DNA from 3 places in the Peribacillus sp. NPDC096448 genome. Region 3 is predicted to be linked to each of the others. Evidence: riboswitches for the same ligand, from Rfam matches in the RefSeq annotation. Region 3 holds a riboswitch; each other region holds the start of a gene.

Region 1 (7,285 bases), on a different contig from region 3:
GTTGGGCTTCTGGTAATTTAGAGCTAAAAAGAATGGTTCGCTCACTTCTGGCTGATATTTGGTAAAACTAGAAAAACATATTTTTTTCGAATATGGAAATGACATCTTTGTATCGGTTTATTAAAAACATTACAGTTCCATTTGTTTCTGTTTTAAAATTGTAAGAGTGGTGACATGTTGTTACCATATTGTTTTGCTAAAATAATATTTTAAGGTTTTGTAAATGATTTTTTAACTAAAGGAACCTATAAATTGAATGTTAGTTCTACTAGAAGGCTTATAGGACCAGTGATTATCCTTTAATTGAAAATATGAAATATATCGGGGGAATAAAGATGGACGAACGGCTGATCGGAAAAAAATATTATGAAACGATGCTTGAGGATACAAGGAAGCACCCCATTCAAGCTTTGGGTGAAATGTTCCTTGTGGAACAAAAAAAGGAAAGAGCCGATTTAACCGCAATTAGATTTGCTCAAGGTGAGGTATATTTTCAGCACAATGACTATGAAGCAGCCATTTTTAAATGGGAAAACATAGAAGGGGAACTTGGTTCATGGGCGAAGAAAAACATCGCTGATGCTTATTTTGAATTGGAAATGTATTCAACCGCAGAGGATATTTATAAATCCGTCGATACGAATGAATCGGTCTTGAAAACAGAAGTTCTTTTGCAACTGTTTTCCCTGTACATAGTGGAATCGAGAAATGATTTGGCTTCCAAAGTAGTGAAAGAAGCAGTCGAGTTTCAACCTGACTACCCGAATGTCACGGAAATCGCACGCGCCTTTTTTGAAGAACAAAAGGATTGGAACAGTGCGGTGGTATTAGCGGCGAATGAAAGTATCCGTACAGAATCAATGGGTTGGTTCGATGTGCTGAAAACGTATATTCAGCAGGGTGTTGCCCAATCGATGGAGCCGGATTATTTTTCAACTGTCCTTGGTTCGCTATACACACTAGACCAGGAGCGTTTCGAGAAAATGACGGTTGCCCTTTGGAAAAATTATAAATATACGGATTCTTATTTCGAATGGTTAAGAGTGATTAATAACTTGATAGATACCATCGAATTGAACCATGCGGATGTATGGGATGAGCTTTCCATCTATTACAGGGATGCATATGCAGGTCTGTTAGAAGGAACGCACCTAATCAAAGAATTAAGTCCAGTCGTGCCAAGGTTGCTGGAAAACTGGCTCAAAATCGCAGACGGGGAGCTCTCGCTGTTTGCGGCGGCATCCGCGTTGTCCTGGAATGAAATTTTCCCGGATACGATCAATGCGCTGGTCATTCAGGATGCAGAGAGTCTATTGGCGAAATCGCCTAAATTGGGAGGCGGACTGGAAGCGGGAGAGAAACTGTTCAATTCCATTATCCAGTGGGCTGAAGATAATGATTTAAGGGTTGGCAATAAGCTTAAATGGATGGTGGATGGGCTTAAGGATACCAGGAATTTCAATCTGCTTCTTGCAGGAAGTGCAGGGAATGGCAAGACATCCTTTATTCAGTCAATCGTTGGCGAGAGCATTGCCGCTGAAGATCATTCGTCCCTAGTCAGTGTCAAAGACGGGGATGACTTGGAAATCCTTGAAATTACCGATACAGATAGCAAAGTTGTCGAGGAGCTAACTGATTTGGATGAAACACGCCGTCAGCGCGGGACTATTGTCGATGTGACGATCATCAGTGACTATTTAAGAAATAATCAGCTGCGATTATTGGATACACCGGGTTTCAATGGGGAAAAAAGCGTGGAATCCGATTTCCAAGGTTATTTACATGGCAGTGATGGCCTGATGTTCGTTCTTGACGCCCGGGCGCCTTTCACCGGCAGCGAACGGGATCTGTTATTGGAAATTCAAATGATGGCTCCGAAACTGCCGATTCATTTCCTATTAAATAAAATGGATACGATATATAGTGATCAGGTCGCAGTCCGGATGGAAGACGAAACATGGGATAAAGTGAATGCATATTTCCCGAATGCGAAAGTATTCGCTTTCTCCAAACATTATGACAGCAGGCAGCAATTGAAGGACCTTTCAGCCTTCCTTCAATCGAATTATCAAGATGATAATTGGAAGGAAAGAAGATCTGAAAAAATCCTGGCATTCATTCGTAAAACTTTATCTTATCTATTAGAAAAACGGGCAGCCAATGAGCGGAAATGTGAGCATTCCATCTCTTGGAATGAACAGATGGAAGTCAAACTGAATGGAGCGGTCAATCAACTGGCTGATCTGGAAAAAGAAAAAAGCGAAAATATCATACGGTCGTATCGTTCGCTTAAGGACGAAGTGAAAAATCAGCTTTATTCAAAAATTCCTGAATTACTGAGGGATTGCTCGAAATCGTTAACGGAAAGCAGTGATTTCAGTCAGGTCCATGTACAGTTAAACGAGGAAATGAATGAGCGGATTCAAACCTTCATATCTGACAAGATCATGCCTCAATATTACCGTTCTCTTCAAGACTGGATTGCCAGTTCCCAACTGGAGTTCTCACAAAGCCAGCAGTTTATGGATGAGATGAGTTCCGGATTCAATGAATTATATAAAGAAGAACGGATAACACTGGCAGGTGACTTCAGGGTATTGGATGACTGGCGCCGTGATGCCGACCGGATGACAAGCAGTATCCGTATCGACAACGTTAATATCCTTTTGCGCAGGACTCCATCACAATTGCTGCTTAAAGGAGCAGGGAAGCTGTTTGGGGCAATACCGCAAAATAAAGCCAATATGTACAATCGTTATAAGAAATACCTGGAAAGTGAAGATTACTTGGATGTTGCCGAAATGATTACGGAACGTTTCCTCACCCAATTTGGATTGTTTGAGAAATCATTAGATCGGGACATCTCACTTTTCTATCGCAGTTCATTTGCCTTACTTCAAAAAACGATAGAGCAGACACAGACTGAAATAAAAGACTACCAGGCTGCATTGGAGCATATGAAAGAAAATCCGGAAGTTTACCGTGATCCGATCACTTTGTTCGAAGTGAAATTAAGGCAGTTGGAGAGGCTTGAAAAAATCGAGAAAAAGCGTCTAGCCCAGCTTCAAAGAAAATAAAAATAACGGGGAAGATTTCAAATATTCAAAAATCTATTGACTTTACGACTATATCCCTATAAAGTGATAATTACGAAAACGTAACACAATATATCTCTTATCAAGAGTGGCGGAGGGACTGGCCCTAAGATGCCCAGCAACCGTTCCATTAGGAATTGGTGCTAAATCCTGCAAAACAGAAATGTTTTGACAGATAAGAGAGGGACAAGTCTGCAAAACAGCCGATTAAACCTCTCTGTATTAGAGAGGTTTTTATTTTGGGATTTACACCGACTTAACTGATAAGACTAATAAGAAAACATGGAGGGAAACAAGATGAGAAGGTCTATTAAAGGGATATTCATTTCTGCCATCGCTTCGGCTTTGCTTTTAACGGGTTGCTCTACAGGGCAGAGTTCCACGGAATCGAAGAAAGAAGAAAAAGTATCATTTGAAAATGTCCCGGAAAGATTTGCTGACGGGGATGGAGCCAAGATCAAAGTGATCCGTAAAATTGGCGGTGATGATCATACTGCCCAATACTTGGCGGGGGCGAAAGAAGAAGGAGAAGCGCTGGGGTTTCAAGTGGATACGTACACGGCCAATGGTGACACGGCTAAATTCCATGATGCGATAGCGCAGGCTTTGGAGGAAGATTATGACGGCTATATCATTTCACATGGTGATGATGCCGCAACTGTAAATGACGTTCAAAAGTTGGTTGATGCAGGTAAAAGCGTTGTCACATTCGATTCAATAAGCGATCTATCTAAAATAGAGGGCGTGACGTTAACTTCACAAGATGATGAAGCGTTGGCAACACTGGCTTTTGATAAACTGATAAAGGAACAGAAAGGTGAAGCTGCAATTGCCTATCTTTGGGTGGACGGTTTTCCTCCGATGGTAAGAAGAAATGCAGTCTATCAGGAAAAATTAAAAGAAAATCCTGGGATTAAAGAAGTCGAAAGATTCGGAGTGGCATCTGCTGATACTTCGGTCCAGACACAAAATGCTGTGGCCGCAATGCTGAATAAATACCCTAAAGGTAAATTGGATGCCATTTTCGCAACATGGGATGCCTTTGCTATCGGTGCAGCCCGGGCGATTAAAGAAGCGGGCCGCGATGAAGTGAAGATATATGGAATTGATGTTTCGAATGCAGATCTCCAGGAAATCCAATCGGCTGATAGCTCATGGTCCTACACGGCAGCAGTCGATCCCAAGTTGATCGGTGCAGTGAATATGAGGATATTAGCTAAAAAATTAGCGGGCGAAGAAACGCCGCAAACATATGATTTGGAGGCTTCACTTATTTCACAAAAGCAAATCCAAGCTTCAAAAGAAGCGGTAAACATGGCAAACCTGTCTGATATTGTCGATGGTTGGGGTGTATCCACGGAATTTGAAGAAGATTGGATGAAGATTTTGAAAGATCATTACAAAAAATAAAAAGAGACACTCTCTTTCCGGTGAAGGGAGTGTCTGTTCTATAAGGGGGAATGGACATGGGCACTCAACTAGAGATGAAGAAGATTTCGATTGAATTTCCGGGAGTGAAGGCGCTGAGTGAAGTTGATTTTTCAGTACAATCAGGGACAGCCCATGCATTGGTCGGTGCAAACGGAGCAGGGAAATCGACGTTAATGAAAGTTTTATCGGGAGCCCATGTTCATTATTCAGGTGACATTTTTATTGATGGGATGAAGCAGGATATTCGCTCGCCAAAAGCTGCTCAGGAACAAGGCATTCAAATTGTTTATCAGGAAGTGGATACCGCGCTCATCCCATATTTAACAGTTGGGGAAAATGTAATGTTGAATGATATGGTCCAAAACATGGGGAAAAAACAGAGGGTCCAATGGAAAGAGCTGCACAACAAAGCCACTTCTATTCTTGAAGGTATGAAAATTCGTGTCCCTTCGAAAAAGCTGGTTAGAGACCTTACCTTGGCTGAAAAACAGATGGTCCTGATAGCAAGAGCCGTTTCGACAGAATGCAAATTCCTGATTCTCGACGAGCCAACTGCACCGTTAAGTCATACGGAGACGACAGAACTTTTTCGAATTGTAAATGAATTAAAGCAAAAAGGCGTGGCGATCGTTTTCATTTCACATCGTCTGCCTGAGATTTTTAATATCTGTGAGGAAATTACAATCATGAGGAATGGGGAGCGTGTCACTTGTCGAAAAAGCGAGGACATAACCCGTACCGAAGTGGTAGAGAACATGCTCGGGAAAACCATGGATGAACAGTTTCCTGAAGTGAAAGCTTTAATTGGAGACGTAATTCTGGAAGTGAACGGTTTGTCAGATGCAGAGAAAGTCAAGAATGTCAGTCTGAATATTAAAGCAGGTGAGATAATCGGCTTGGCAGGGTTGGTCGGGGCTGGGAAAACGGAGCTGTGTAAAACCCTTTTCGGTCATGCGTCCATCACAGCCGGTGAAGTCATCGTGAATGGTCGAAAGCTTTCTTTGAAATCACCGCATGAAGCAGTAAAAAGCGGGCTGGCACTCGTACCTGAAGAACGCAGGAAAGAAGGGGTCCTTGTAAAGGAATCAGTCTCGGCCAACTTGACTGCAGCCAGTCTCGGCAAATTCTGCAAAACATTCAGTTTCGTGGATCGTAAGGCGGAAAAGGAAAAGGCGAAGGAAATGATCGCAAGTCTCGGCATTAAAACTCCTTCAGGAGAAGTGAAGGTCGAAAACCTTTCCGGTGGTAACCAGCAAAAAATTGCCATTGGAAAGTGGCTTATGGCAGATGCGGATGTATACATATTCGATGAACCAACGAAAGGGGTCGATGTTGGAGCCAAGAAGGATATATTCGAATTGATTGCAAAGCTTGCAAGGAATGGAAAAGCGATCATTTATGCATCATCCGAGCTTTCCGAAATCATTGGCATTACCAACCGGACATATGTGTTATATGACGGGAGCACTGTCATCGAATTAGAAACAAGCAAAACGAATGAAGAAGAACTACTATTCTATTCAACAGGAGGTAAATAGGATGAGCATACCCATTCCTGTTACACAGACAGCGAAAGCGAAGAAAAAGGTGGAACTATTCGACTTTTTCTATAAATACGGCACAATATTGACGATTATCATTCTGATTGGAATTTTCGCCGTGTCCAATCCATCTTTCATTCAGACTTCTAATCTGATAAACATCCTGCGTTCCATTTCAATCGTGACCATCATTGCGATCGGCATTACGATATCACTGACCGTGGATGGCTTCGACCTTTCCGTCGGCTCCGTAGCATCATTGGCCAATGCCATCGTCATATCAATGTTTGTCTGGTTTTCCCAGGATACATTTATCGCCATATTAGCTGCAATCGGTGCCTCACTTTTCGTAGGGGCTTTGAATTCATTCATGATCGTTAAATTGAGAATTCCCGACATGCTGATGACATTGGCTACCATGTTCATTATTCAGGGAATTGCCCTTACTTATACGAAAGGGGCCACGGTTTCGCAAAATATGGTCATGCCCGACGGGACATTCGCAACAGGACTGATCAGCCCGTTTTTCGCCAAAATTGGCCAGGTACCATGGATAATCCTGATCATGGCCGTCATTGTGATAGCGACCCATATCTTTTTGACTTATACGAAGCACGGTCGTTATATGTACATTATTGGGGGAAATAAGGAAGCGGCGAGACTTTCCGGGATATCGGTTAATAAATACAAAATCCTTGCCTATCTGCTTTCAGCTCTATTTGCTGCAATCGGGGGGATAGTCCTTGCTTCAAGGGTCATGACATCGGAAATCAATTCAGGGTCCCCCTATTTAATGGATGCCGTTGCAGCAGCCTTCATTGGTTCCTCCGTTTTAGGAGCGGGAAAACCGAATGCCTTTGGAACCTTCGTCGGTGCAGTCCTGATCGGAATCCTTCAAAATGGACTGATCATGATGTCCGTTCCGTATTATGCGATGGATATCGTCAAAGGAACAGTGCTGGCCCTTGCGCTCGCGGTAACCTATTACAAACAAAAACACTAAAATGAATCCGTTACGTTACTCTACAGAAATCCAAAATCATGAAAAAAATCCTGTTGGATACAACAGGATTTTTCCTTTTTTAAAAAGGGAGGGTTATGGATATTAATTTCTGCAACTTCATCATGTTGTTTAATAATGAAATCTTCTTACTTACGAAAGTGGGGATAGGAGGACTATAGGGGCCTTATTTACCTTTCAATAAGATTGATAATGAT
Region 2 (7,285 bases), on a different contig from region 3:
CCTATCCGATCATTGCACACTACCTAGCCGCTGCAGGGGCAAATGTGGTGATCCTGGCAGGTGTTACGACGACAGTCGTATTTGGAGGACTGGCGGTTTATGCCACAACCACCAAAAGGGACCTTTCATTCTTGGGGGGAATGTTATTTGCAGCCTTGCTAGCTTTAGTCGTCATTAGCATTTTCAACATTTTCTCTCCATTAAGCTCTACAGCCATGCTGGTCTTTTCATTTATAGGGATTTTAGTTTTCAGTGGTTATATTTTATATGATTTCAATCGAATGAAGCATTATGGGGTAACAGCCGAAGAAGTACCGCTCATGGCTTTGAATCTATATCTTGATTTCATTAACCTATTCATTAACATCTTGCGCTTCTTTGGTATTTTAGCAAGCGATGACTAAAATCGGATATGTTCAAACCTACAAGGTAACATAAAATAGACGCTTGGAATTTTCCAAGCGTCTTTTCACGTAATTTTCCCATTCGGATAGTTGAAGAACACAATTTTCCTAATAGCAATGGCGATTAATAAAAGACCAAATCACGATGAATTTGGTCTCGATCATCAATAAAACGGCTGAAGGGATGCCTATCTTATTTATATAATCCTGGATTTGATTGATCGGTCCATGGCAGTTTCACACCGAAAGTACTTGCAATGAACTGTGTATCTTCCCTTCTTTTTTTCCTTATTTGGGCCCGTTGTTTAGCTGATTCATTTAAATTCCTTTCCATTTCCGTTTCAGGAACCAAACGCGGAACAGGGATTGGTTTACCTTCTTCATTAATGGCAACAAATGTCAAGAAGGAAATCACGCATAAATTTCGGGCTCCAGTAACTAAATCCTCCGCAATCACCTTGACGATGATTTCCATTGATGTTCTGCCCGTATAAGTCACGAAGCTTTCAAGGCAAACTGCATTTCCTTCGTGAATAGGGTGCAGGAAATCGACAGAATCAGTTGATGCCGTAACGACGTTGCTTCGCGCATGACGCATGGCTGATATAGCCGCTACATCATCAATGTATGCCATTAATTTGCCTCCGAACATCGTACCAATATTATTTGTATCCGGCGGGAGGACAAGGCTTGTTTTTATGACCAATGAGTCCCGGCAATTTTTTGTTTCTTCCATGGTGACTGCACTCCTTTATGTCTGATTTCTCACTAGTCCACTTTATCGAATTCTTACCTGTAAAGCAATTCACATGCTTATTTTCCTGCTTTTAGTCAAAATTATGCGGCTTATAATGAAGCCAAACCACTTTCACTGCCCTTTTGGCTGCTTGCCTTGTTGCAGCTCACGCAGGCTTAGACCAAATGTCATTTGTAAATGTGGATAATCCTTGAACCCTGCCCAATCCCCTCCCCATTCGAAACCTAACCCTTTAGCGATGGTTACGACTTCCATCCAATCCGACTTTCCATTATCGTTGCCGTCATAACTCATATCCCAAATGGCCTCGCCTTGTTTGTTAAGGAGGGCAAAATCTATTGCCAAACCGAAATTATGCAGCGACTCGCCACCTCTTGCATTCGTTACGATGTTGCCCGAGTCTGATCTTCCCTTTTCATAGAGTTCATTTTGCTCGGCTAGAGACCGGAACCCTGCCGTAATGATAACCTGGATGCCTTTGTCATTGGCCAGTTGAATGAGCTCATCTTTTTTTTCGGCGACGATCGGATTAAGCTCGTCAGTCAGTTCGATTTCATCCAGGTCAGGCGGAAGCATATACTTGAACAAGAGCCACAGCAACAATCCGAAAAAGCCCAATACCAAACATGTCCTTACCCAAGTGGCTTTCACTAAAAAAATCCTTCCTTTACGAATATCTGTATGAAAATGAAAAACTCAACCAAAGACGGATGAGTTTTTCTTCTATAATAACTTTGCTTTCAGTTCTTCAATTTGCAATAAATGCCGGTTTTCATGTAGTCCCACGAACGGAATCCATTGCTTCAGGCTTAAATCCTTAAACAAAGGGTGTGGAAAAGACTTTTGTTCGAGATCAATTTCCTTTGCATGGTCAACGACCTGTACAAAAGCTTTTCGGGATTCGGACAACTTCTCCTTAACTTCACTCAAAGTCTGGTATGATTCTGACGGAATGACAAATGGCGGGGCCTGGACCTTCACTTCACGATTTAAAGTAAGCTCTATCGGTTTATCCACAGCAGGAATGCTTTCATCGCTCTTCAATTTATCGGAAATGCTCTTTGTTATGGCCCTCTCCATTAAATATAAATGATCCAAAACCTGGATGATGCTCCATCGTCCAGGTTTAGGCTGGGCGTTCAGCTGTTCATCCGATAGTCCGTTTACCGCATTTAAAAGTTCTTCCCTGATTTTTTCATTTTCATTCATTTTAGCATCTCCTCTTATCAGCCTCGCTAATCTCCTTTAATTATTCCATGTCCTATAGGAAAGTGTAAAATAATAATACTTTTTGACAAAACGAACCGATTAAAAGTTGTCTATTTTCTGAAAAGCTCTATGATATTCATAAAGGCAAAATTCATCAAGGACAGTCTAAATAGGAGTGGTCGCTATGAGTGGAGGACATATTCCATTCAGCCAACGGCGGCCTTGGATACAGAATCCGAACACTTGATCCAGCAAGCATTGTCACGTTTAATGAAAAACCGGACTTCAATAGTCATTGCACATTGTTTATCGACCATTCATGATGCCGATTAAATCATCGGCTGGAAAAAGGGCAGGTTCATGAAAAAGGAACACATGAACAGTTAATGCAAAACAGCGGCCGATTCAAGCAGCTCCATGACTTACAGTTCCCTTAACTAAAAGCGATATCAAATTCCTAGAAGACTTAGCAGGCAAAAATGCACAGAAAACCTTTCTGTGCATTTTTTGCTTTCATTTGAAATCATAACTTTCCAAAACCCGATTCGCAATGAGCTGATACCCTTTTTCATTCGGATGTAACTTATCACTGAAATACTTTGTTTTCTTTTCATCTTCAAAAAGATCATTTGTAGGAATGAATAACATCCTTTTATCTTTATCCGCTAATCCCTTTATTGACCGGTTATAATCGCGAATGTGCTTTTCAAGTTTTTGATTGTCTTTAATTGGGTTATATAGTCCTACTACCAGAATATCCGCTTTATCGTTTGCCTCCAGCAATGTTGATGTAATCTTTTTCAGATGGTTGATATACTCCCGTTTACCCTCATTGATTTTTCGGTCACTTATTTTCTCCAAGTCCCCGCCGTTACTATTGATCAAGTCATTCGTTCCAATAAAAACGATGAAAGTATCAGCTTCATCAAGTTTCGTTTTAATGCGGTAATCATCAAGCTGTTTCATCACCCCATCCGTTTCCTGGCCTTTTATACCGTAATTCCAAAAACTCACTTTTTGCTCCGATTGCGGATCATTCAATTCATCCTCAAGGCCTTCTATATATCCTTCCCCGTTTTTATCCCCTTTTCCATAGGTTAATGAATCTCCAAAAGCCATGACCCTTTGCACATCTTCCGACTCCGAGGCCTGGAATTCATATGCAGCAAAACATATAACCAGTACAATAATCAATAAACCTGCCAATTTTTTCATTTGGTTCTCCTCTTGTCTTTTTCTAGAAGTATTTAGTCTTTTACATACCCAAAAATCTGAAGTCTTAACATAAAAAAGAATTGTCAGATAAAGAGTAATGAGTGTATGATAATATAAAACTTTCAATGGATTGGGTGTCGTTCACCGTTCCTAAAACCAAAAACGGGATTACCCTTCATTCTGGAGATTGAATAAATGATAGTTAGGAGTTTAAATCATGGAAGAGAACATAGAGTTTAGAGAGGCAGAACTATCTGATCTACCCAGAATTGTTGAAATATATAATTCGACAATTGCTTCAAGAATGGTCACGGCAGATACGGAACCTGTATCCGTCCAATCGAGGGTTAAATGGTTTGAGGAACATCATTCAGAAAGTAGACCGCTATATATCATTACTATAGAAGGGAAAACTGCTGGATGGATGAGCTTTCAATCCTTCTATGGCCGACCGGCATATAAGTCCACTGCGGAAATCAGCATTTATATTGATGATTATTTCCGGGGAAAAGGAATCGGACAAATTTCGATTCGAAAGGCAATTGAATTGTGTCCAAAATTAGGTATTAAGACTTTATTGGGTTTCATTTTCGCCCACAATGCACCGAGCCTTAAGCTTTTTTCCAAATTTGGGTTTGAAGAATGGGCACATTTACCTCAAGTTGCCGAGCTGGATGGCATTGAGCGGGATTTGATCATTCTTGGTAAACGTGTCGATATTTAATATATAATTCTTTAGAGCTATTGCCTTGAGCAGTAGCTTTTTCAGATTAATACAGGTCGAATTGGCTAATTTAAAAATACCTATTTGCTTTTTGAAAGGAAAAATACTCAGAATCCCTTTTACTTGCTAATGCATTTAATAGCCTATCCAATTCTTGACTGGCTTGAACAGTTACGAGACTTGTTAAGCCGTAAGTCGCTCCCAACTTTATCATTTCCTGTCTCTTTTCTTCTACTTTTTCTACAGTTACCTTACGGCAAGGCATTATAGCCACCTCCCATTTATTCAATATTTTTACACTTTCATCATAATGAAACCACTAGTTAAAATCAACTATTTTCCAGAAATAAAATGTGTTATTTTATAGGTCAAATGTAACAAAACACCTATTCCACTCTTAAATTATGTATATTTTGTGTCGTTTTCTATTAAACGCAAAAAAAGCATCCACTAGTGTAGACTGCGAATGCTTACATCATATCCCTTATCCATGAACCAAAAATATAGTATATCGCTTACTATGTCATCCATTCAGAAGGTGACTCGTTATTGGGTCTATTTATAACAATCTTATATTCATCTTCAAGTACTTTTAATGGGGCATCATAAAGGTGCCTTTCATCAGAGGTTTTGTATACTCCATTGGCCAATAGCTCTTCAATGAGCTTTGCCTTCCTCTGTTCAATCCTCTTAAATAATTCTGCCATGTAAATGGCTCCTTTCCTAGTCGTCCTTGAGCCTGCTTCTAGTTAGCTAAACTTTATCAACTTGTTTGATTTCACCAAATTATATATACCTTTTCTATTATGTCACTAAACGTTATTTCCCAAAAATAAAAGCCCCTTCCAATTTAAGAAGAGGCTGACAGTGTCCGTACGGCTCTTCTTATCTTCCAAGCATATGCTTGTTGGATTTAGCACAGTTCCCAAAATGGGTCCGCTGCCGAGGTTTCTTAGGGCCAAGTCCCTCCACCTCTCTGGATAAGAATTCGATATATAATGATGTAGAAATGATTCTATCCTAATAATCATCAAAAGTCAATTACCTGGTTCTCCCTTTTTTCCTGGAATAAAGGGATCCCTGTTTCAAATACGTGTTGCATTTTCTTGTCTTTCTGATATGATGTCAGTAATTACATACAATTCACACCACTAGGGGAGTCTTTTTTTAAGACTGAGATGGAATTAGTTCCGGACCCTTTGAACCTGAACCGGCTCATACCGGCGGAGGGAAGTGGATGATATCGTCCATTTACAGACTATATCCATCTACCCCGTTCCGTATTCAGGAACGGGGTTTTTTATTTAACAAAGGGATCCATTCTAAAGGAGGATGAACAATGGAGAATACAAAATTAGAAACATTCAGTGATAGACTGCATGCAAGGGCAAAAGAGATTTGGAAAAGGAACCATTCACATCCCTTTGTCCAGGCAATTGGAAACGGCACGCTTCCTGAAAAGAAATTTGCCTATTACCTGAAGCAGGACTATATCTATCTCATGGATTATTCCAAGCTCTTTGCTTTAGGTGTCATCAAAGCCCATAACATCGAAACCATGGCAAAGTTTGCGAATATTTTAAATGAAACCCTTCAAGTGGAAATGGATATCCATCGGCATTATGCTTCCGAATTCGGGATCAGTTCCAAGGAATTGGAAAATACAGAACCTACTCCAACCACTTTAGCCTATACAGGTTACATGCTAAATGCAGCTCAGCATGGGACTTTGGCAGACTTGATCGCCTGTCTCCTGCCCTGCGCTTGGGATTATTATGAAATCGGTTTGCTATTAAAAGAACAAAATGGAGCAGCTTTGGAAAACAACCGCTACGCAGATTGGATAAGGTCCTATTCGTCTCCTGAATTCGGGGAAGCACATAAGTGGCTGATCGCTTTGTTGGAAGAATTGACGGAAGGCATGCCTGAAAAGGAACTTCTTAGATTAGAAAAGCACTTTTTGGTTACTTCCCGATATGAATATTTATTCTGGGATATGGTTCAAAATGAGCAGGATTGGCCGCTGTAGGTGGATGACATGATGAATCCTATCAAGAAACTGACGTTGACTGCCATGATCACGGCTTTAACGACGCTGACCAGTTCATTTATTTTCATACCTGCAGGATTTGCAAAAATCTTTCCTATTCAGCATCTGGCAAATGTCCTGACGGCTGTTCTATTGGGGCCTGCCTATGCTGTAACACAAGCTTTTTTAGTTTCCATCATTAGAAACATGTCTGGTACCGGTTCAATTTTCGCCTTTCCCGGAAGCATGATCGGTGCACTTTTGGCTGCCATCCTTTACCGAAAAACACAAAGCTTAAAATTCGCCTGTTTAGGGGAAGTGATCGGGACCGGCATTCTCGGTTCCCTAGCCTGTTATCCACTTGCAACCCTCCTATTGGGAGAAAAAGCTGCTCTTTTTGGTTTTTTACCGGCTTTTATGTTCAGTTCATTCGCAGGTGCGATTTTAGCTTTCATATTACTTAAAATACTGATAAAAAATAATTATATGAAGGGGTTTTTTTATGAAAACAGCATTAACGATCGCCGGCTCTGATTCAGGGGGCGGTGCTGGAATACAAGCGGATTTAAAAACATTTTCTGCACACGGTGTATTTGGAATGTCCGCCATCACAGCCGTAACCGCACAAAACACAATGGAAGTCCGTTCAGTACAGCCAATTGAAACAGCTATCGTATCGGATCAAATTGCAGCTATATTTGAAGATATTCGTGTCGATGCAGTAAAAATAGGCATGCTTGGATCAAAAGAAATCGTGGAAACGGTAGCTGCGTCCCTTAAAGCCTTCATGCCTGCCATCGTTATCCTTGACCCTGTCATGATTTCCAAAAGCGGCCACCATTTGCTCGACGAAAAGGCTGTCTCTGCCTTAAAAATGGAGTTGCTTCCGCTTGCAACACTTGTTACTCCAAATGTACCGGAAGCGGAAGTACTTACTGGCTTCTCGA
Region 3 (7,285 bases):
ACCGGATTCTCGTCCATTATGAAAAAGGTTTTTATAAAGTGACCGGCAAAGCGGTAAGGATGTCACAAACTCAGGAAATCACCACCCACACTCCCCGAGGCGGGAAGCTTTTTCCTTATCAAGACCTGCAATCAAGAAGCCTGAATCTAAAATTAGCGAATATTGCCCAGAAATGCGGTGAGATACTTTCAAAAAAAATCGGGTTTCTCGGAGAGTTTTCCATTGATATAGGAGAAGACGAATCGGGCGCGCTCTTCATATACGAAGTGAACTCAAAGCCCATGCAATTCGATGAGGAGGAAATTGAAACAAACAGGCTTTTGCATTTAAAAAATCTTTTCATTGAATTAACTTTTCCCAACCTGACAATAAAATAACACCTCCAGTTGCCGTTTTCCATTATAATTAAATGAGAAACTGTATATATGGAGGTAATACATATGATCACCCATTTTCAATGGGCACCATTGCATAAGAATCTGCCAGGATGGAAAATTTCCTTTTATTTCAACAAGCAGGCAGTCCAAGCATTGTATCATAAAGATGGATCCATCGAGTGGACAGCCAATCCGCCTTCCGAAACAGATGAAACCAAACTCAAAAGCATGATACATGATTTAATGGTCTTCCATGTATATGAATGAACCCTCAATACATTCATGAAATCGCTAAACGGAATAAAAAAAACTCCTTTGCCTAAACTAAAGAAAAGGCTAGGAGGGATTTATTTTGGATAAAGAAAAAATGACATTTTTGAAGGATACCGAATATGATGGCAAGGACTCCGTTTATTTAGATATCGACCGTATCATCAATGAAGGAATGGCGGGCGGAAATGTGTATGAAGTCGCTAACCTTCAGAACATCGAAGAAGCACATGATTTTTATGATGAAACAGATCCCAATATCAATAAATAACAATGGCGGGCGCTCTTATGGAGAGCCCTCCTTTATATCAGTCAGAGCGTTAAAAAGACAAAATCAAATAGTTCCATTCTCCATCACATTCAAAATATTTTCGTTTAATATCGATGTAATGATATGCTCTGAATCCCATTCATGCCCAGATATTTCGATAAGGGGATAGCGATTCGGTAAAACGAACTGCTGGATTTCATGAACGGTCAGCCCTTGAGAATGCAAGAGGAAAATTTCCCCTCGGAGATTTTCAAGATAATCAAGTTTTTTCCGAAACATTTCCTTCCCATCAGGAACATACCCAGCATGGCAGCAAAACACTTCCCCGAAGTCATATTGAAGCAATCTTTTTATGGAATCGATGATGACCGGAACAGACTCTTCCCGTAAGACAAGCTTTGTTTTTGGGGTTACGAAAAGGTCTCCTGAAAAGAGTACGCCATTATTGTGATTCAAATACACCATATGGTCCTTTGCATGACCTGGGGTAAAAATCGGCTCCCACGTTTGGGTACGGGAATGAATGGCCTTCCCTAGCGGCTCAGCTTTAAAGGCATCTCTCTTTCCCCAGAAAACTTTACGATATTCAGGATATACTGCATCCTTTGCACAAACCTCAACCGACATCGGGTGAATGAAAAGAGGGACCTTTTTATGCTCCTGTATCCATGCAGCGCCCCCAGTATGGTCTTCATGATAGTGAGTCAGGGCCACTGAGTCGAAGTCTGCGGACTCATAGAATGGAATGAGCTCTTCCATTAATATCTGTGCTCCAGTATCTATCAATAGGCCATCCGTTAAAAAGACATAAACACTCATCCCCGCCTTGTTCCCGCCAGGAGTCCCATGCACACAAACGACATCATTTATCGTCTTAATCTCTATCATTCAATTTCCTCCCCATCATTGTACAAAAATAGTTTCATCTTCCTTTTTTTAACTTTACTATAATAAATGTAGTACCACTTTACCTTTTTGACAAGGAAATATCGGAATAATTAACCTGGATGAAAATGCAGGATTATTGCATAATCGCCCTTTTTCCATGAATCGTTTTATGGACTGTACCAAATTTAACGACAAAAAAAATCAAAGAAACGATTGACATTGTCGGATTTTACAAATAATATAGATTATATTATAAAACTTGAAATATTCTAAAATAATAATTTACTTATCAAGAGTGACGGAGGGATCAGGCCCTGTGATGTCCGGCAACCGCCCTTAGGGAACGGTGCCAATTCCTGCAGAATGATTGCATTCTGAAAGATAAGACGAGATATAATTTCGCTGCCTCTTTCTGAATGATAGAGGCAGCTTTTTTAATGTTTAAGGGGGAAAGCTCATGATTGAAATCCGTTCAGTCCGAAAGGAATACGTCTCGAAGAAAAACCGAGTTATCGGAGTGGATAACGTATCTTTGACCATTCAAACTGGCGAAGTATATGGAATTGTCGGCTACAGCGGAGCTGGAAAAAGCTCATTACTCCGCTGCTTGAATTTGCTTGAACGTCCGACAGGTGGAAATATCATCATCGACGGCATTGATTTAACCTCTTTATCAAGTAAAGAGCTTCGTAAACAACGACAAAAAATCGGAATGATATTCCAGCATTTTTCCCTGGTCAGTTCAAAAACCGTTTATGAAAATGTCGCTTTCGCCTTAAAGGCCGCGCACCGATCGAAGGACGCGATCAGGTTACGTGTATTGGAATTGTTGGAAATCGTAGGGCTCAGCGATAAGAAAGATGTCTATCCGGCACAGCTTAGCGGTGGACAGAAGCAACGGGTCGGCATAGCTCGAGCCTTAGCAAATGACCCCACTGTACTATTATGTGATGAAGCGACTTCAGCCCTTGATCCAACAACTACAAAAGCGATTTTACAGTTGTTGAAAAAGATAAGCAGTGAGCTTGGTATCACCATCGTATTGATTACACATGAAATGGAAGTAGTCAAAGAACTATGCCACCGAGTCGCCGTCATGCAGGATGGCCGGGTAATTGAAGAAGGACCCGTTTATGAAATATTTTCACAGCCTAAGCAGGAGTTAACGAAGCAATTCATTAGCAGTGTACTGGATTTCGAACTCCCTTCGCACTTGATTGAAGAAAGTGAAGGTACGATTATTAAAATTCAATTCGAAGGGCAAACCGCCGGTGAGTCGATTCTTTCGGATACTCTCCAATCCCATCCAGTCAAGGGTAATATTTTACACGGTAAAATTGAGTATATCCAGGAAGTTCCTTTAGGCATTTTAATCATCGAGTTAATTGGCGATGCCGCCCAAATTCATTCGGCATTGGAATATATAAAAAATCGTTCCAGTTCTGTGGAGGTGTTAAAACATGTCACTGCTTAATCCCATCGTCAATATTTTACCTGATCTTAATAAAGCCTTTCTTGAAACGATTTATATGGTCGGCGTTTCTCTTGCAGTAGCCCTGCTGATCGGTTTACCGCTTGGAGTATTGCTGTTTACGACAACCAGGAATTTATTTTTTGAAAATAGCATCGTGAATCGATCTCTCGGTTTCACAGTCAATATTGTCCGTTCCATCCCGTTCATCATTCTCTTGGTCGCCCTCCTTCCTTTAACGGACCTTCTTACGGGATCGACAATAGGGCCAAGAGCGGCTTCTGTTTCCCTGTCCGTATCCGCAATACCTTTTTTTGCAAGAATCGTTGAAACGGCATTACGTGAAATAGACAGAGGAGTGATAGAAGCTGCAATTGCCGTAGGAGCCACTCCATGGATGATCATTAAGGATGTACTTCTTCCAGAAGCAAAACCGGGAATCATTCAAGGACTGACATTAACGACCATTTCGCTTATCGGTTACTCAGCAATGGCAGGGACAATCGGCGGAGGCGGAATTGGCGACTTGGCCATCCGGTACGGATATTACCGTTATGACAATACAGTCATGATCACGACGATCGTCGTGCTGATCTGCCTTGTGCAACTCATTCAAATGGTTGGTGACAAAGTCTCATACATGGTTAACAAACGATAGGATCAGTCATTTTTTCAATGATACAATACATTTCATTACTCAGGAGGAATTTCAAATGAAGAAAATAGCTTCGTTATTATCAGTCTGTGCACTTGCTCTTGGCTTGGCAGCTTGCGGGAGCGATGATGCATCCCCAAATACTGAAGACAAAAAGGAATTGAAGATCGGGGCGACTACCGGGCCGTACGCCGATATGGTTAAGGAGGCCATCAAACCAGGTCTGGAAGATCTCGGATACAAAATAGAGATCGTCGAATTCACCGACTATATCCAGCCGAATAAGTCGCTTGGCAACAACTCGATCGATGCCAACCTTTTCCAGCATAAAGTGTACATGGATAACTTCGCTAAAGAAAATGATTTAAAGCTTTCCGACCTTATCATAGTTCCAACAGCACCAATGGGCATATATTCTAATAAGTATAAATCATTGAAGGAAATCAAGGACGGTACATCCCTTGCAGTGCCCAATGATCCGGTTAACCTGGCACGTGCACTTAAAGTGCTGGTGGATGAAGGGTTGATTGAAGTCGATCCAAATGTCGACCCTTTAAAAATATCTGAAAAGGATGTAACGAAAAATCCAAAAAACATCCAACTAAAACCATTGGAATCCGCTCAGTTGCCCCGTGCAACAGACAGTGTTGACCTATCGGCGGTCCCTGGCAACTTTGCTCTTGCAGCGAAAATGGACCTCCAGGATGCCCTAGTTTTAGAAAAAATGCCTGATATGTATCGAAACGTTGTTGCAGTGAATACAAAAGATGTAGACGCTCAATTTGCCAAGGATATTAAATCAGTAGTGGAATCCGACCAGTTTGAAAAAGTGATCGATGACAAATTTGCCGGATTCGGAAAACCAGACTGGATGAATTGATCAAATAATCGAGGCCTGCTTCCCCTTTACCGGGAACAGGCCTTTCATTAAGGAGAACGAATATGAATACCTTACTGGAGGTCTGCAGCGGCCCCGCTTATTACGCATGTAAAGCAAATGTCCTTGAAAACCTGGAAATAAAACTGAGTAAAGGGAACATTCGTAATGCTCGTTATTCATAGACGCAAATCATGGGAAGTTGCTGAACCCTTTTTTCCTTCCTTAGAAAATATTGAGAAGATCTTTTTCACATACGGCGGGGAAGGCAGTGACCAAGAAATTGAACGCGTCAAGAAGGCTGCTCTTGAACAGGGTGTGGATGCATTAATCGGCATTGGCGGCGGAAAGTTGCTCGACCTTGCCAAATCGGCCGGAAACTCGCTTCAAAAGGAAATCATCCTCATTCCGACCTTGGCTTCCACCTGCGCTGCCTGGACACAGTTAAGTGTCATTTATGATGATAATGGTTCATATGTCCGGTATGATATTCATGAAAAAAGCGCTTGGATGTTATTGATCGAACCAGGAATTCTTCTTAATTCGCCGATTAACTATTTACGTGCCGGAATCGGCGATACATTGGCGAAATGGTACGAGGGCAATGCACTGGCCGAAAAGCTTGCCACCAAGTCCGTTTGTATTGAATTGGCCCATATGGCCGCAAGGCAATGCCAGGAAGTTTTATTGACATATGGCGAGGAAGCCTTAGCTGATTTGAAAAAGGGGAAATGGACAGATGCGTTGCAGCGTGTAATTGAAACGAATATCATCACCAGTGGTCTTGTTGGCTGCTTTGGCGGCCAGTACCTGCGCGTTGCCGGTGCCCACTCCATTCATAATGGCATGACTACCATCACGCAAGCGCATCATTTACTACATGGGGAAAAAGTGGCATATGGCATTTTAGTCCAGCTTGGGCTAGAAGGGAAATTCCCGGAAATCAAACAATTGCTTCCAATCTACCAGGAGCTTAAATTGCCGATGACATTGGTTGATATTGGTCTGACCGTTGAACATAAGGCGGAACTTCAACAGATTGCAGCCCAGTCTGTCAAAGAAGGTGAAGACATCCAACTTCTTTTCCCTGATATCAACAAGGAAAAAGTGGCAGCCGCCATAGAAAACCTTGAAATCCTCACAAACCATGCAAGCCAATCCATGGACTAAAAAACGATGGGGAATCTCTTATCAAGACCTAATTATAAAAAACCTTAATAAATAAAGGGGAGTACATATTAGTCATGTATAATATGTACTCTCCTTTTTTCTTTTAGTGGGTACAGCCAACATTTCGGAAACTTTGTACGCCAAGTAATTTTCAACATTAAATAGTCGATTTACTTTAGGAAATCGACTTTTTTTGTATACTTCCTATTTCTATTTGGGGTAGCGTCACATGCCCATCAAGGTAAGAAATCATAATACCCCCAGAACGAAAATTTTGTGCATCTTACTCGTTTTTATCGTTTTGGGGTAACTCGTTATTGTTAGCTTGATGGCGATGTGGGGCTAGTCATTTCCTCAAAGGAAGAGACTAAAGAAATTCATAAAAAAAAGCCCTCATTTCTGAGAACCTTTCTTCGTCCCTAATGCCCATGCAACCGGAATTGTAAAAGCAACCACAGACTCCCATTGTACGTGCATAGAAACTTCCAAAACCAATTGTAATACCAACATTCACCTAACCCCCAATTTAAAAGTCACCTTGCGGTGCTAGGCATACACTACAAAGCTTTTAAATTGGATTAGCTAAATATTACCATATCAAACTACTTTGTAATATACTTTTATTTTATGACTACCCACTAATGAATGTAATCGGGGATCTAATTCTACTCCATGTACGGGGTTCACTCTGTTCTATGCATTTGTGGGGTACCACCACATGCCCATCAACCTAAGTTAAAACAATACCTTCTAAAATAAAAAAACGCTATGCTTATCGTAAATAGTTTACGAGAAAGGATGGTGTTTTTTTATGAATCCTATCACCTTCAGTGAACTGACACTTTTTGCACAAGAATTACAACGTTTTCTATCCCCAAATAGCCCTACAAGAGACCGCCAAACAGGTGGGATTTGTACAGCGATCTAGTAAGTATCAAGCAAATGGACTTATCGCCCTTTGCGTTTGGCTCTGCCAAGAAGTCGCTAGTACATCACTCACGCACTTATGTAGTCGTTTAGAGGCTTCGACGGGGGTACTAATAAGCCCAGAAGGCCTGAATCAACGCTTTAATCCAGCAGCTGTCGCATTCCTCCGAGAAGTCTTTACTTCACTCCTAACACAAAAACTCTGTTTCAATCAATCACTTTCTTCAGGCATGATTTCTGCTTTCAAACGTATTCGGATTTTAGATGCGACTGTATTTCAGCTACCTGATTCCTTCGCCACAAATTATCAAGGCTCTGGAGGCAGTAGTAATACTGCAGGAGTGAAAATCCAATTAGAATACGATTTATTAAGTGGCCA

What was found. A riboswitch is a leader RNA that binds a small molecule or an ion and turns the genes downstream of it on or off. The one in region 3 is predicted to bind S-adenosylmethionine.
Region 1: another riboswitch for S-adenosylmethionine. It lies ahead of ACIQ0C_RS11250 (sugar ABC transporter substrate-binding protein); the one in region 3 lies ahead of ACIQ0C_RS19000 (methionine ABC transporter ATP-binding protein).
Region 2: another riboswitch for S-adenosylmethionine. It lies ahead of ACIQ0C_RS20495 (Fur-regulated basic protein FbpA); the one in region 3 lies ahead of ACIQ0C_RS19000 (methionine ABC transporter ATP-binding protein).

What each region holds. Positions count from the first base shown of each region.
Region 1 is NZ_JBIWEU010000005.1:219,817-227,101, reverse strand. Features, by position in the region: gene ACIQ0C_RS11255 (GTPase domain-containing protein) at 336-3,077, shown strand; SAM riboswitch class I at 3,172-3,277, shown strand; gene ACIQ0C_RS11250 (sugar ABC transporter substrate-binding protein) at 3,393-4,505, shown strand; gene ACIQ0C_RS11245 (sugar ABC transporter ATP-binding protein) at 4,562-6,064, shown strand; gene ACIQ0C_RS11240 (ABC transporter permease) at 6,066-7,070, shown strand.
Region 2 is NZ_JBIWEU010000013.1:7,142-14,426, forward strand. Features, by position in the region: gene ACIQ0C_RS20455 (Bax inhibitor-1/YccA family protein) at 1-404, shown strand, start outside; gene ACIQ0C_RS20460 (acyl-CoA thioesterase) at 598-1,140, opposite strand; gene ACIQ0C_RS20465 (M15 family metallopeptidase) at 1,273-1,737, opposite strand; gene ACIQ0C_RS20470 (DinB family protein) at 1,885-2,370, opposite strand; gene ACIQ0C_RS20475 (hypothetical protein) at 2,500-2,703, shown strand; gene ACIQ0C_RS20480 (DUF459 domain-containing protein) at 2,884-3,585, opposite strand; gene ACIQ0C_RS20485 (GNAT family N-acetyltransferase) at 3,803-4,309, shown strand; gene ACIQ0C_RS20490 (Spo0E family sporulation regulatory protein-aspartic acid phosphatase) at 4,380-4,574, opposite strand; gene ACIQ0C_RS20495 (Fur-regulated basic protein FbpA) at 4,828-5,016, opposite strand; SAM riboswitch class I at 5,192-5,296, opposite strand; TPP riboswitch at 5,453-5,558, shown strand; gene tenA (thiaminase II) at 5,649-6,338, shown strand; gene thiW (energy coupling factor transporter S component ThiW) at 6,351-6,872, shown strand; gene thiD (bifunctional hydroxymethylpyrimidine kinase/phosphomethylpyrimidine kinase) at 6,841-7,285, shown strand, end outside.
Region 3 is NZ_JBIWEU010000011.1:153,997-161,281, forward strand. Features, by position in the region: gene ACIQ0C_RS18980 (YheC/YheD family endospore coat-associated protein) at 1-377, shown strand, start outside; gene ACIQ0C_RS18985 (YheE family protein) at 441-644, shown strand; gene ACIQ0C_RS18990 (hypothetical protein) at 730-918, shown strand; gene ACIQ0C_RS18995 (MBL fold metallo-hydrolase) at 982-1,806, opposite strand; SAM riboswitch class I at 2,090-2,194, shown strand; gene ACIQ0C_RS19000 (methionine ABC transporter ATP-binding protein) at 2,264-3,280, shown strand; gene ACIQ0C_RS19005 (methionine ABC transporter permease) at 3,267-3,935, shown strand; gene ACIQ0C_RS19010 (MetQ/NlpA family ABC transporter substrate-binding protein) at 3,991-4,812, shown strand; gene ACIQ0C_RS19015 (iron-containing alcohol dehydrogenase family protein) at 4,978-5,979, shown strand; partial or broken gene ACIQ0C_RS19020 (IS4 family transposase) at 6,791-7,285, shown strand, end outside.